Regions from separate parts of the Bacillus sp. AK128 genome, predicted to be linked through region 1. Evidence: predicted binding sites of a transcription regulator. Region 1 holds the regulator's gene; the other holds the start of a gene.
What was found. Region 1 encodes Rex, which represses fermentation and respiration genes when NADH is low (regulators of the CRP and FNR family bind a similar motif). Its sites were predicted from a motif close to TTGTGAAATATTTCACAA; they were not measured.
Positions count from the first base shown of each region.

Region 2: qoxA (cytochrome aa3 quinol oxidase subunit II) is a predicted target of Rex. The motif match lies at 2,358-2,375, and genes of this name have one in related genera.

Region 1 covers NZ_CP096379.1:4,437,382-4,442,771, forward strand. The annotation lists gene groES (co-chaperone GroES) at 1-75, opposite strand, end outside; gene M1D60_RS22115 (CPBP family intramembrane glutamic endopeptidase) at 515-1,240, shown strand; gene M1D60_RS22120 (YdiK family protein) at 1,259-1,456, shown strand; gene tatC (twin-arginine translocase subunit TatC) at 1,482-2,231, opposite strand; gene M1D60_RS22130 (twin-arginine translocase TatA/TatE family subunit) at 2,249-2,440, opposite strand; gene M1D60_RS22135 (redox-sensing transcriptional repressor Rex) at 2,450-3,088, opposite strand; gene moaC (cyclic pyranopterin monophosphate synthase MoaC) at 3,107-3,589, opposite strand; gene M1D60_RS22145 (ABC-F family ATP-binding cassette domain-containing protein) at 3,753-5,390, shown strand, end outside.
Region 2 covers NZ_CP096379.1:4,256,452-4,261,841, reverse strand. The annotation lists gene M1D60_RS21395 (ammonium transporter) at 1-915, opposite strand, end outside; gene M1D60_RS21390 (excisionase family DNA-binding protein) at 1,433-1,663, shown strand; gene qoxA (cytochrome aa3 quinol oxidase subunit II) at 2,463-3,437, shown strand; gene qoxB (cytochrome aa3 quinol oxidase subunit I) at 3,427-5,390, shown strand, end outside.

The sequences.
Region 1 (5,390 bases):
TACGATACCGCTAGCAGTTTTTTCTTCAGACTCAACAAGCTCAATAATTACGCGATCTCCTAATGGCTTTAACAAGTGAAACAACCTCCTCTAAATAATAGTGTATTTTAGTCTTTTATTAGCACTCGAATATAATGAGTGCTAACACAATTATTATAATAATGAAACTCCATCTGTAATGCAAGTATTTCGAACTTATTTTTTAAAAAATTCTAGTGTGAAATTCCGACAAATTTCTTATTAAAGAAAGGCTCATACTATGCCTAAAAATCTATTCTTTACATGTCAATTGCCACTTATTCTAGATAACCTTTCTACTATATTTTAAACCTTTAACATACAATATGTAGAATACTTAGAGCAGCGCTTAAATAAATAATTACTTCATTTTCTTTAGTTTCTTTTATGAGCCTTCCAATCACCCATTCATCCCACCAAGTGGTATCGTTATTTAGTAAATGTAATTATATGATACAATACGGTTGGGAAATGTAAGCTAAAAGGAGAATTAACATTGGAGAAACGGCATTTTTATGTAGTTCTAACGTATATTATCATGCAGTTTTCTAGTTTATTAGGAGTTCCATTACTAGTACAGCTCGGAATCGCCCAAAGAGAAGTAGCTGTTGCCTACTGGCTAATCTTTAGTTTTTTTACCGCTCTAGTTATCATACTATTCCTCCTACGTGAGGATATGAGGATTACTACCCGAGAAGATCGGAGTTCGATACCTATTGCAGTATTCTGGTCCTTTGCCGGAGTATTTATGGCATTATTTGCTCAAGGAATAGCAGGCACGATTGAAAATAGAGTCTTTGGTATTGAGTTGGGCTCGGAAAACACTGAATTTCTTGTTGAGATTGCTTTAACTACCCCACTATTTATTGTAGTAACTTCTATAATTGGTCCAATCTTAGAGGAGATTATCTTTAGAAAAATATTATTTGGCACATTATATAAAAGATATAACTTTTTTATAGCTGCACTTTTAAGCTCAGTTATCTTCGCAATGGTACATATGGATTTCAAACACCTGTTAATATATTCTGCAATGGGCTTTACGTTTGCATTTTTATATGTAAGAACCAACCGAATCATTGTACCAATTATCGCACATGTTGCGATGAATACCTTTGTTGTACTAGTTCAGGTCGTGTTTAAGGACAAGATTGAGGAATATCAAGAGCAGGTTGAGTCCATGCAAGCTATGATTCATATGATTTGGATTCACTTTATGTAATTGGAGGCTTTAAGTAATATGCGAACATCACCCTTTTTAATGGGCATTCTATACTTTGGAATGGGGATTATTTTTACGGTTTTGGCCATTCAAAGTAAAACAGAGGATATATGGAGCTTCCCTACCATTCTCCTCATTGTTGTCGCAACATTCGATTTCGGTGTAGGAATCAGAATGTTTGCGTTAAATAAGAAAATAAAACAAATAAAAAAATAAGACTCAGGTTGCTGAGTCTTATTTTTTATTCTCCCTTATTCATCTCGGCTTCTGCCATCATTCTCTTTCTATATGCACTTCTTGAAATAAGAATGCTGATCTCATATAAAATAAATAACGGGATCGTCACCATCATATGTGATAGTAGTTCTGGTGGGGTAATGAAAGCCCCAATGACTAATAAAATGAAATAAGCATATTTTCGTACCTTTGACAAAAAGATTGGAGTCACAATCCCTAAACGTGTTAAGAACATAATCACCACTGGGAGCTGAAACAATAATCCAAACGGGAAAGTTAATTGAACGAGGAATTCAAAGTATTCGTTAATTCCAATCACTTGTTCAATATGCAACCGTTCAGACAGCCTTGTCATAAAGTCCACTACAAACGGAAATAAAATGAAGTAGGAAAAAGAAATTCCGGCAAGAAATAAGAATAAGGAGATCGGAATATAGCTTAAAGTGACTCTTCTTTCCTTTTCATATAAACCTGGACTAATAAATGCCCAAAGCTGAAATAAAATAATCGGGAAGGTCATAATAAACGCGATAATAAACGCAAATTCCATATATACTTTAATAGGGTCTGTCAGTCTAAAGGCATTCATTGTTAGCTCTTTAGCTTCATCGGCATTCTGTAAATAGACAATAAGAGGTTCGGCTAAAAAGAAGCTCCCTACCATTGCAAACATGAAGAAAACGACTACGATAATCAGTCGTTTTCTTAATTCACCGATATGATCATAGACAGACATTTCATTTTGATGACTCATCATATCTCATCCTTACCTTACTTGTTACCTTCTTTTTTCTTGTCGTCATCATCATCATCATCTGCTAAACCTTTTGTTGCATTTTTGAATTCACGTAATGTATTACCTGCAGCCTTACCTAGTTCAGGCAGCTTTCTTGGTCCAAAAATTAATAGTGCTACGAATACGATTAATAATAGGCTTCCAATTCCAACGTTTGGCACACCCATCACCTCCTTTTAGTCAAGTGGATATGTTTTTAAAAAGTAGATTAAAGATTGTAATTCGATCGACAAATCAATATGATGAATTCTCACCGTATCTGGAACGTTCAGTCGTGCAGGCGTGAAATTTAAGATTCCTTTTATTCCTTTTGCAACAAGGCGATCTGTGATCGGTTGAGCAACCGAAGCCGGAACGGTTAAAATCGCAACCGATACGTCTGGGCCAATCCGTTCTTCCAGCTCATCTAAATGGAAAATGGGTACACCACCAATTTCACTACCAACAAGCGTCTCTTCCACGTCAAATGCCATTTCAATTTTGGTACTATTATTTTTAAGGAAGTTATAATTCAAAAAGGCAGTCCCTAAATTCCCTACACCGATTAACATGACCTTCGTTAATTCATCTTGATCGAGTGTTTTTCGAAAGAAGGTTAATAAATACTGGATATTATAACCGTATCCCTTTTTTCCAAGTGCCCCAAAATAAGAAAAATCTCGGCGAATCGTTGCCGAATCCACCTTCACTGCTTCACTTAGTTCAGCCGATGAGACCCTTTGTTTTCCTGATAAATATAAATTCTTTAAAAAACGATAATATAACGGTAAACGTTTAGCCGTAGCTTGTGGTATTTTTGATTGTTCTTCGCTCAATAGTATCACCCATATATTCTACGATCTTTGATAATCCCCGCTTTTGCCTCCAGTTTTGGTCATTAAATAAGTCGGGCCAATAATCATTCCTTTATCGACTGCCTTACACATGTCATAAACAGTTAGAGCACAAGCAGAAACAGCTGTTAATGCCTCCATCTCCACACCAGTACTTCCCTTTGTTTTGACTTCACCTTCTATAAGCAATTCGTAAGCGTCTCCCTTTTGATTCCATGTAAATGATATATTAACACCTTTAATGGGAATGGGATGACACATTGGGATTAGATCGGGGGTTTTTTTAGCAGCCATAATTCCAGCTACCTGTGCAACCGCTAACACATCTCCCTTTTCAATTTCCGAATCAACTATTCTTTGATAGATCTCCTTGGAAACTTCAACACTAGTTCTGGCAACCGCAGTGCGGACTGTATCCGTCTTAGAAGTGATATCGACCATCTTTGCATGACCTTGATCATTAAAGTGGGTGAATTCTGCCATTCGTTAACTCCTCCAAAACTTGTATTCCTACCTATGACTATACACTATTTTATACTAGTTGTCGCATTCCTTTGTGAACAATTTATAACTTCTATCAGTGTTCATCTATTGCCCCTTATCCCAAAAATATATACACTATTAGTAGGAACTTGAGGTGAATACAATGATTGTATTGCAATTAAATCAAATTACAAAATTTTATGGCTCAGAGCCTATCTTATCGAATATAAAGCTAGAAGTACAATCGAAAGATCGAATCGCTCTTGTCGGTCGAAATGGTGCAGGTAAATCTACTCTTTTAAAGATCATAGCAGGCATCCATTCGCAGGATAGTGGAGAAATCATTAAGCCAAAGGATGTTACGATTGGATATTTAGAACAGCACTCTGGCTTAGAAACAACACTCTCCATTTGGGAAGAATTACTAACTGTATTCTCCCATTTAAAGAAACAGGAAAAAGAGCTCCGGCTTATGGAAGAAAAAATGGGAGATCCTGCTTTATTTCAAGACCAAGCGCGGTACGAACGGGTCTTAAAGGAATATGACTTATTACAGGAGCAATTTAAACAGCAGGGTGGCTATCAATATGAATCTGATATGAGATCCATTCTCCATGGTTTAGGTTTTGCCAATTTCGATATTGCTACACCTGTATCTAGTTTAAGTGGTGGCCAAAAAACAAGGCTAGCTCTTGGTAAATTATTACTATCGAGGCCAGCACTTCTCATCTTGGACGAGCCCACTAACCATTTAGATATGGAGACTCTCTCCTGGCTTGAGCAATATTTAAACTCTTACCCAGGTGCTATTTTAATTGTCTCCCATGATCGTTACTTTTTAGATAAGGTTGTAAGTCAGGTCTATGAGCTTGCTCGAACCTCTATGTCTAAATATCACGGTAATTATAGTCAATATCTCATTCAAAAAGCAGAAAACTATGAACGTGAGCTGAAGCAATACGAAAAACAGCAAGAAGAGGTCTCGAAGCTTAAAGACTTTATCCATCGTAATATCGCAAGAGCCTCGACAACCAAACGAGCACAAAGTAGAAGAAAACAGCTAGAACGAATGACCTTGATGGATCGCCCAAATGGTGATGAAAAATCTGCTTCATTCCGTTTTGATATTACTCGACAAAGTGGAAATATGGTGTTAAGGGTTGACGAGCTTGCCATCGCTTATGAAGATCACGATCCTACTATAAAAAATATTAGTTTTGCCCTTAACCGTGAGGATAGCGTTGCACTAATAGGTCCCAATGGAATAGGTAAATCTAGTTTACTAAAAGGTATTATAAATAAACTCACACCAAAAAAAGGTACCATCCAGTTTGGGTCAAATGTGACAATTGGTTACTATGACCAAGAACAAGCAAACTTGAAATCAAATAAACGCGTGTTAAATGAATTATGGGATGACTATCCACATATCCCTGAAAAGGAAATTCGAACAGTACTAGGTAATTTCCTATTTTCAGGTGATGATGTACTAAAAGAGGTTTCAAGTTTAAGTGGTGGAGAAAAGGCAAGGCTAGCTTTATCAAAGCTCATGATGCAAAAGGCAAATTTCTTAATTCTCGACGAACCTACTAACCATTTAGATCTAGACAGCAAGGAAATTCTTGAAAACGCCTTAATTGATTACCCTGGAACGATTCTATTTGTCTCACATGACCGTTATTTTATTAACAGAATAGCGTCCAAGGTTTTAGAGTTAGAACCAACTACGATTACTGAGTTTCTAGGTGACTACGATTATTTTATAGAAAAGAAGCAAATGCTTGCTGAACTAGAAGAGCTT
Region 2 (5,390 bases), 180 kb from region 1:
TTCAAAGAATCTTGCACTATAGAATACTAATACTCCAGCGATAAATCCAATTAGCACTGCTGCCCATGTGTCGACGAAAGCACAAGATGCTGTAATGGCTACTAGACCTGCTAACGCACCATTTAGAATCGTAGGAACATCTGACTTACCTAATACTAACCAAGAGATTAATAATGCAGCGACTGCTCCAGCACCAGCTGCAAGATTTGTGTTAAGGGCAACAAATCCGAAGAATGCACCATCAACTGAAACTGTACTACCTGCATTGAAACCAAACCATCCGATCCAAAGGATTAAAACCCCTAATGCAGTATATACTTGGTTATGACCAAAAATGTTATTAGCTGAGCCGTCTTTATTGTATTTCCCGATACGTGGCTTTAAAAGAATAGTTGCAGCTAATGCTGCCATGGCACCGGTTAAGTGAACAACCGTTGACCCAGCGAAGTCTTGCTTTCCGTGCTCGGCTAACCAACCGCCACCCCAAATCCAATGGGCAACTACTGGATAAACAAGTGCTGAGAAAAGGATTGTGAATAAAATATAGACAGATAATTTGGCACGCTCTGCGAAACCGCCTAGAGCAATCGTAATCGCAATTCCTGCAAAGGCTAATTGGAATAAGAAGAAGACTGCACCAGATAATGATGCTCCTTCTGCGTCATAACCTGAGTAGAAGAAATCAGACATTCCAACTAAGAAGTTTGCATTTCCGCCAAAGATAAATCCATATCCAACTGCCCAGAATACTAATGATGCCAATCCGTAAGTGAAAATCGTCTTACCGGCAATATGACCTGCATTCTTCATTCGAGTAGAACCTGCTTCTAATAGAATAAATCCACCTAACATAAAAATAACTAAGATTGCACTGAGCATGACCCAAACACTATTGAGTAAGAAAGTAGTATCCAAATCTTTTTCCCCCTTATGGTTTTATTGTTAGTTCATATTACGCTATATGTTAGAAAAACTAACATGATTACTTGATATCTATAATTTATGTCATCACACTTGAAAAGTCAATGAAAAATCTGAAAATTTTATATATTATGTTAGATTTTATTACATGAAAGGGTTTTCTTCGTTATTTTGGGTTGTTTTATTGAAGAATTCTTATATAAAGCTTTATTAAGAGATGCGAAGGTGTGATAGCAAACTAATTTTAAGGCTCTTTTCTAAATCTTTGTTGCTTTCGTGACATTAATTTTGGCTGTACAACCAGTATTATAAGTAAATTGAGTAGAGATTAGAAAAGAGTGACTCTCTTTCTGTAAAGCAAGATCTTAATACTAAGGTAAAAATCCGGCTTTTGGGATTTTTATAAAAACAACAATCTATACGAAAACAGCCTATTTTAATAATTAGTTTGCAAAAATCTCACCCTATCTTTCATAATTAAAGCTGACTATATTAGGAAAAGAGTGAAACCATGTATTTATCTGTAAAAGAAACAGCCGATTATTTATCACTTCAAGAAAATGAGATTTTAAATTTAATCCACCAAAAGCAAATAAGATGCATCCACGATGGTGAGCAATACTTAATAAATAAGGATCAATTCGATACACACTTAAAGCAAGTTGAGAAATACAAAAAGGTAGTGGAAGAGTTAATGAATGAACCCATTCCTGAAGATATTGATATAAAGGATGAGGATTAAGCTTGATGTTCGGGGTGTCTGTTACTTCATGGACTAAAATAGATCCGGAATCAGGCACTTTTTTTAAAAAATGGTTATATTAAAGCGAGTTTATAATAACTGTAATCTGAAAGGACAAGATGAACTATAACTTTTGGAGTTTTTGAGATAAATAAAACATTTCTTAGTTTGAAAAGGATTGATCTTAACGGTACTTGTTGGTGAAATCCATTTTATCAACGAAAAGAAGTTGTTTATCAACGAAATTATAGATATATCAACTAATTCTCAATGCTTAACTAACACTTTTTCTGTTTTATCAACGAAACTGTAAATTTTATCAACGATAATCCTTTTATTTCCATTCCAAACTCACCACACCCAGGAATCCCTCAGTCCATCAATCTTCACATATAAGTAAATCCTCTTATAATCCATTTTAAAAATAGCAAGTTCCATTCAATGCCAATCCCAACATTAAATGTGCTTATCCTATAATGTGTTATTTGTTTCCTTCTTATTTTTGTCACATTCTGTTCCTAATTCTGTCACAGCCTTTCTTTGGTGGCTGTGATACAATTCATTTACAAGGGAGCTGCATGTATGATGCGAGAAAAGAATTCGATTACAACGTCCCTTGAAATTAAAAGCAAAAGGGTTCGTTTGTGACAAGTTTGTGAAGTTCTGAGCAAACTTTGGTTCAAATGTGACACTTATGTGAAAAGGTGCACAAACTTAATACTAGCTTTACAATTATAAATTCCCTCTATTTTAAGGAGATGAGAGCGTGAAACGAAAAGGTTTTCTTTCGATTTTACTAATGGTTACAGTAGCGCTTTTGCTAAGTGGGTGTGAGACAAATTTAGTTGTTTTAGAGCCACAAGGTCCAGTTGCAAGAAGCATTGCTGAACTAATAAATTGGTCAATTATGTGGATGCTTCTTGTTGTGGTTGTTGTATTCGGTTTATTTGGTTACATCGTTTGGAAGTACAGAGAAAGACCAGAGAATATGGACTATGAGCCACCAGAAGAGCATGGTAGTACGGTGCTTGAAATTGTCTGGACAGCAATTCCTATTTTAATTGTAATTGCTCTTACGATTCCAACGGTTAAAACCCTATACGCACTTGAGGAAGTGCCTAAAGGATTTGAGAATCATGAGCCGCTTGTTATACATGTTACTTCAGCAGATTGGAAATGGATCTTTAGTTATCCTGAGCATGATATTGAGACTATTAACTATGTGAATATCCCTGAAGATCGACCAATTGATTTCCGACTAACTTCTGCAGGGACGATGCAGTCATTCTGGGTGCCAGCTCTTGGTGGACAAAAATACACCATGAATAAGATGGAAACTCAAATGTATCTAGTTGCTGATAATCCAGGGTCTTATTTTGGGAGAAACACGAACTTTAATGGTCGTGGTTATACAGGAATGGAATTTGAAGTACTTGCTCAAACACATCAAGAATTTGATGAGTGGGTGAATGAGGTTAAGGATACTGCACCTAAATTAACAGAAGACGAATATGAAGAACTTCTTAAACCAACACATTTAGGTAGATTAACCTTCTCTAATACTCATCTTGAGTGGGTAAACCATGCGGACGTCAACTCAAAATCTTATACGAACCCAGAGTTGTATGAATACCATGGCTACCAAGGTAGAACGTTTGAAGAGGAAGACAATTATAAGAATGACTCAGAGGCTGATGAGCATGATCATCACCACGATGAGCATGAAAATCATGACGAACACGAGGAACACGGAGGTGACCACAGTGGGCATTAGATGGGATGAAATGTTAATTACAGGTGATCCGTTAATACTTGGAGCACAAATATCTATTGCACTATCAATGATTGGAATTCTTTTTGGAGTCACCTATTTAAAGAAGTGGGGTTACCTTTGGAGAGAATGGTTAACCACTGTTGATCATAAGCGAATTGGGATTATGTATATCATAGCTGCGGTATTAATGTTTTTCCGTGGTGGTATAGATGGATTATTAATGAAGGCTCAAACTTCAAGACCTGAGATGGAGCTACTATCTTCTCAGCATTATAATGAAATTTTCACAACTCATGGTGTCATCATGATTCTATTCATGGCAATGCCATTCCTTATTGGTTTAATGAACGTGGTCATTCCACTTCAAATTGGGGCGAGAGATGTAGCGTTCCCTCAGTTAAATGCACTTAGCTTTTGGTTATTTATGAGTGGTGCGATGTTATTTAATATCTCTTTCGTTATTGGTGGATCTCCTGATGCTGGTTGGACGTCTTACTTTCCACTAGCAGGTAAGGAATTTAGTCCAAGTATTGCGAACAACTATTATGCAATTGCCCTTCAGATTGCCGGAATCGGTACCTTGATGACAGGGATTAACTTTATCGTCACGATATTAAAAATGCGCACTAAAGGTTTGACATTAATGAGAATGCCGATGTTTACGTGGACGACTTTAGTTACGTCTGTCATCATCGTTGCGGCTTTCCCAATCTTCACAGTTGCACTTGCTTTAATGACATTTGACCGACTATATGGAACACATTTCTTTACAGTATCTGCTGGAGGAAGTGACATGCTTTGGGCTAACCTCTTCTGGTTATGGGGACACCCTGAAGTATATATTGTAGCTTTACCTGCATTCGGTATTTTCTCAGAAGTTATTGCTACATTTGCTCGAAAGACATTATATGGTTATAAATCGATGGTGTATGCAATTGTAGGAATAGCATTCCTAAGTATGATTGTTTGGGTTCACCATTTCTATACAATGGGATCTGGACCTTTAGTCAATTCATTCTTCTCAATCACAACCATGTTAATTGCAGTACCAACCGGGGTAAAGATGTTCAACTGGTTATTTACAATGAGGAAAGGGCGAATTAAATTTAGTACTGCCATGCTATGGTCACTGGCGTTCGTACCATGCTTTACGATTGGTGGAGTTACAGGGGTAATGCTTGCGATGGGTGCTGCAGACTATCAGTACCATAACACGTTGTTCCTAGTTGCACACTTCCACTACGTATTAATTCCAGGTGTTGTGTTCGCCGTATTTGCAGGACTTTACTACTGGTGGCCAAAAATGTTCGGTCATATGCTGAACGAAAAGCTTGGAAAGTGGCATTTCTGGTTATTTGTAATCGGCTTTAAAGTAACGTTTATGCCGATGTTCTTCCTTGGATTAGACGGAGCTGTACGTCGGGCTCACACGTATTCTGAAGAATCAGGATTTGCTAGCTTATTCTTATTATCTGCTATTGGTTCTGTCGTTTTAGCGATCGGATTCGCAGTATTCTGTTACAACATCTACTGGAGTATTCGTTATGCAGATCGTAATATTTCTAGTGATCCTTGGGATGCTAGAACACTTGAATGGGCAACGGCTACACCAGTACAATATTATAACTTTGCAAAGCTACCAGAAGTAAAAGGTATTGATGCTTTCTGGTATATGAAAAAGAATAATGAAGGATTAACGATAAAAGAAAGTGAACTAGAAGAGATTCATATGCCAAGTAACTCAGGACTACCAATAATCATGGCAGGAATCTTTACTGTCGCTGGTTTCTTCCTAGTATTTGAAGCGCACATTGCAGCGCTAGTGTTTGGTATTGGAATCATTGCCTGCTTAATCGTCCGCTCATTTGATTATAACGATGGATATCATATTCATGTTGATGAGATTAGTGAACGTGAGCGTGCTTGGAGAAATGTAGAGGGTGAGGTGCATAA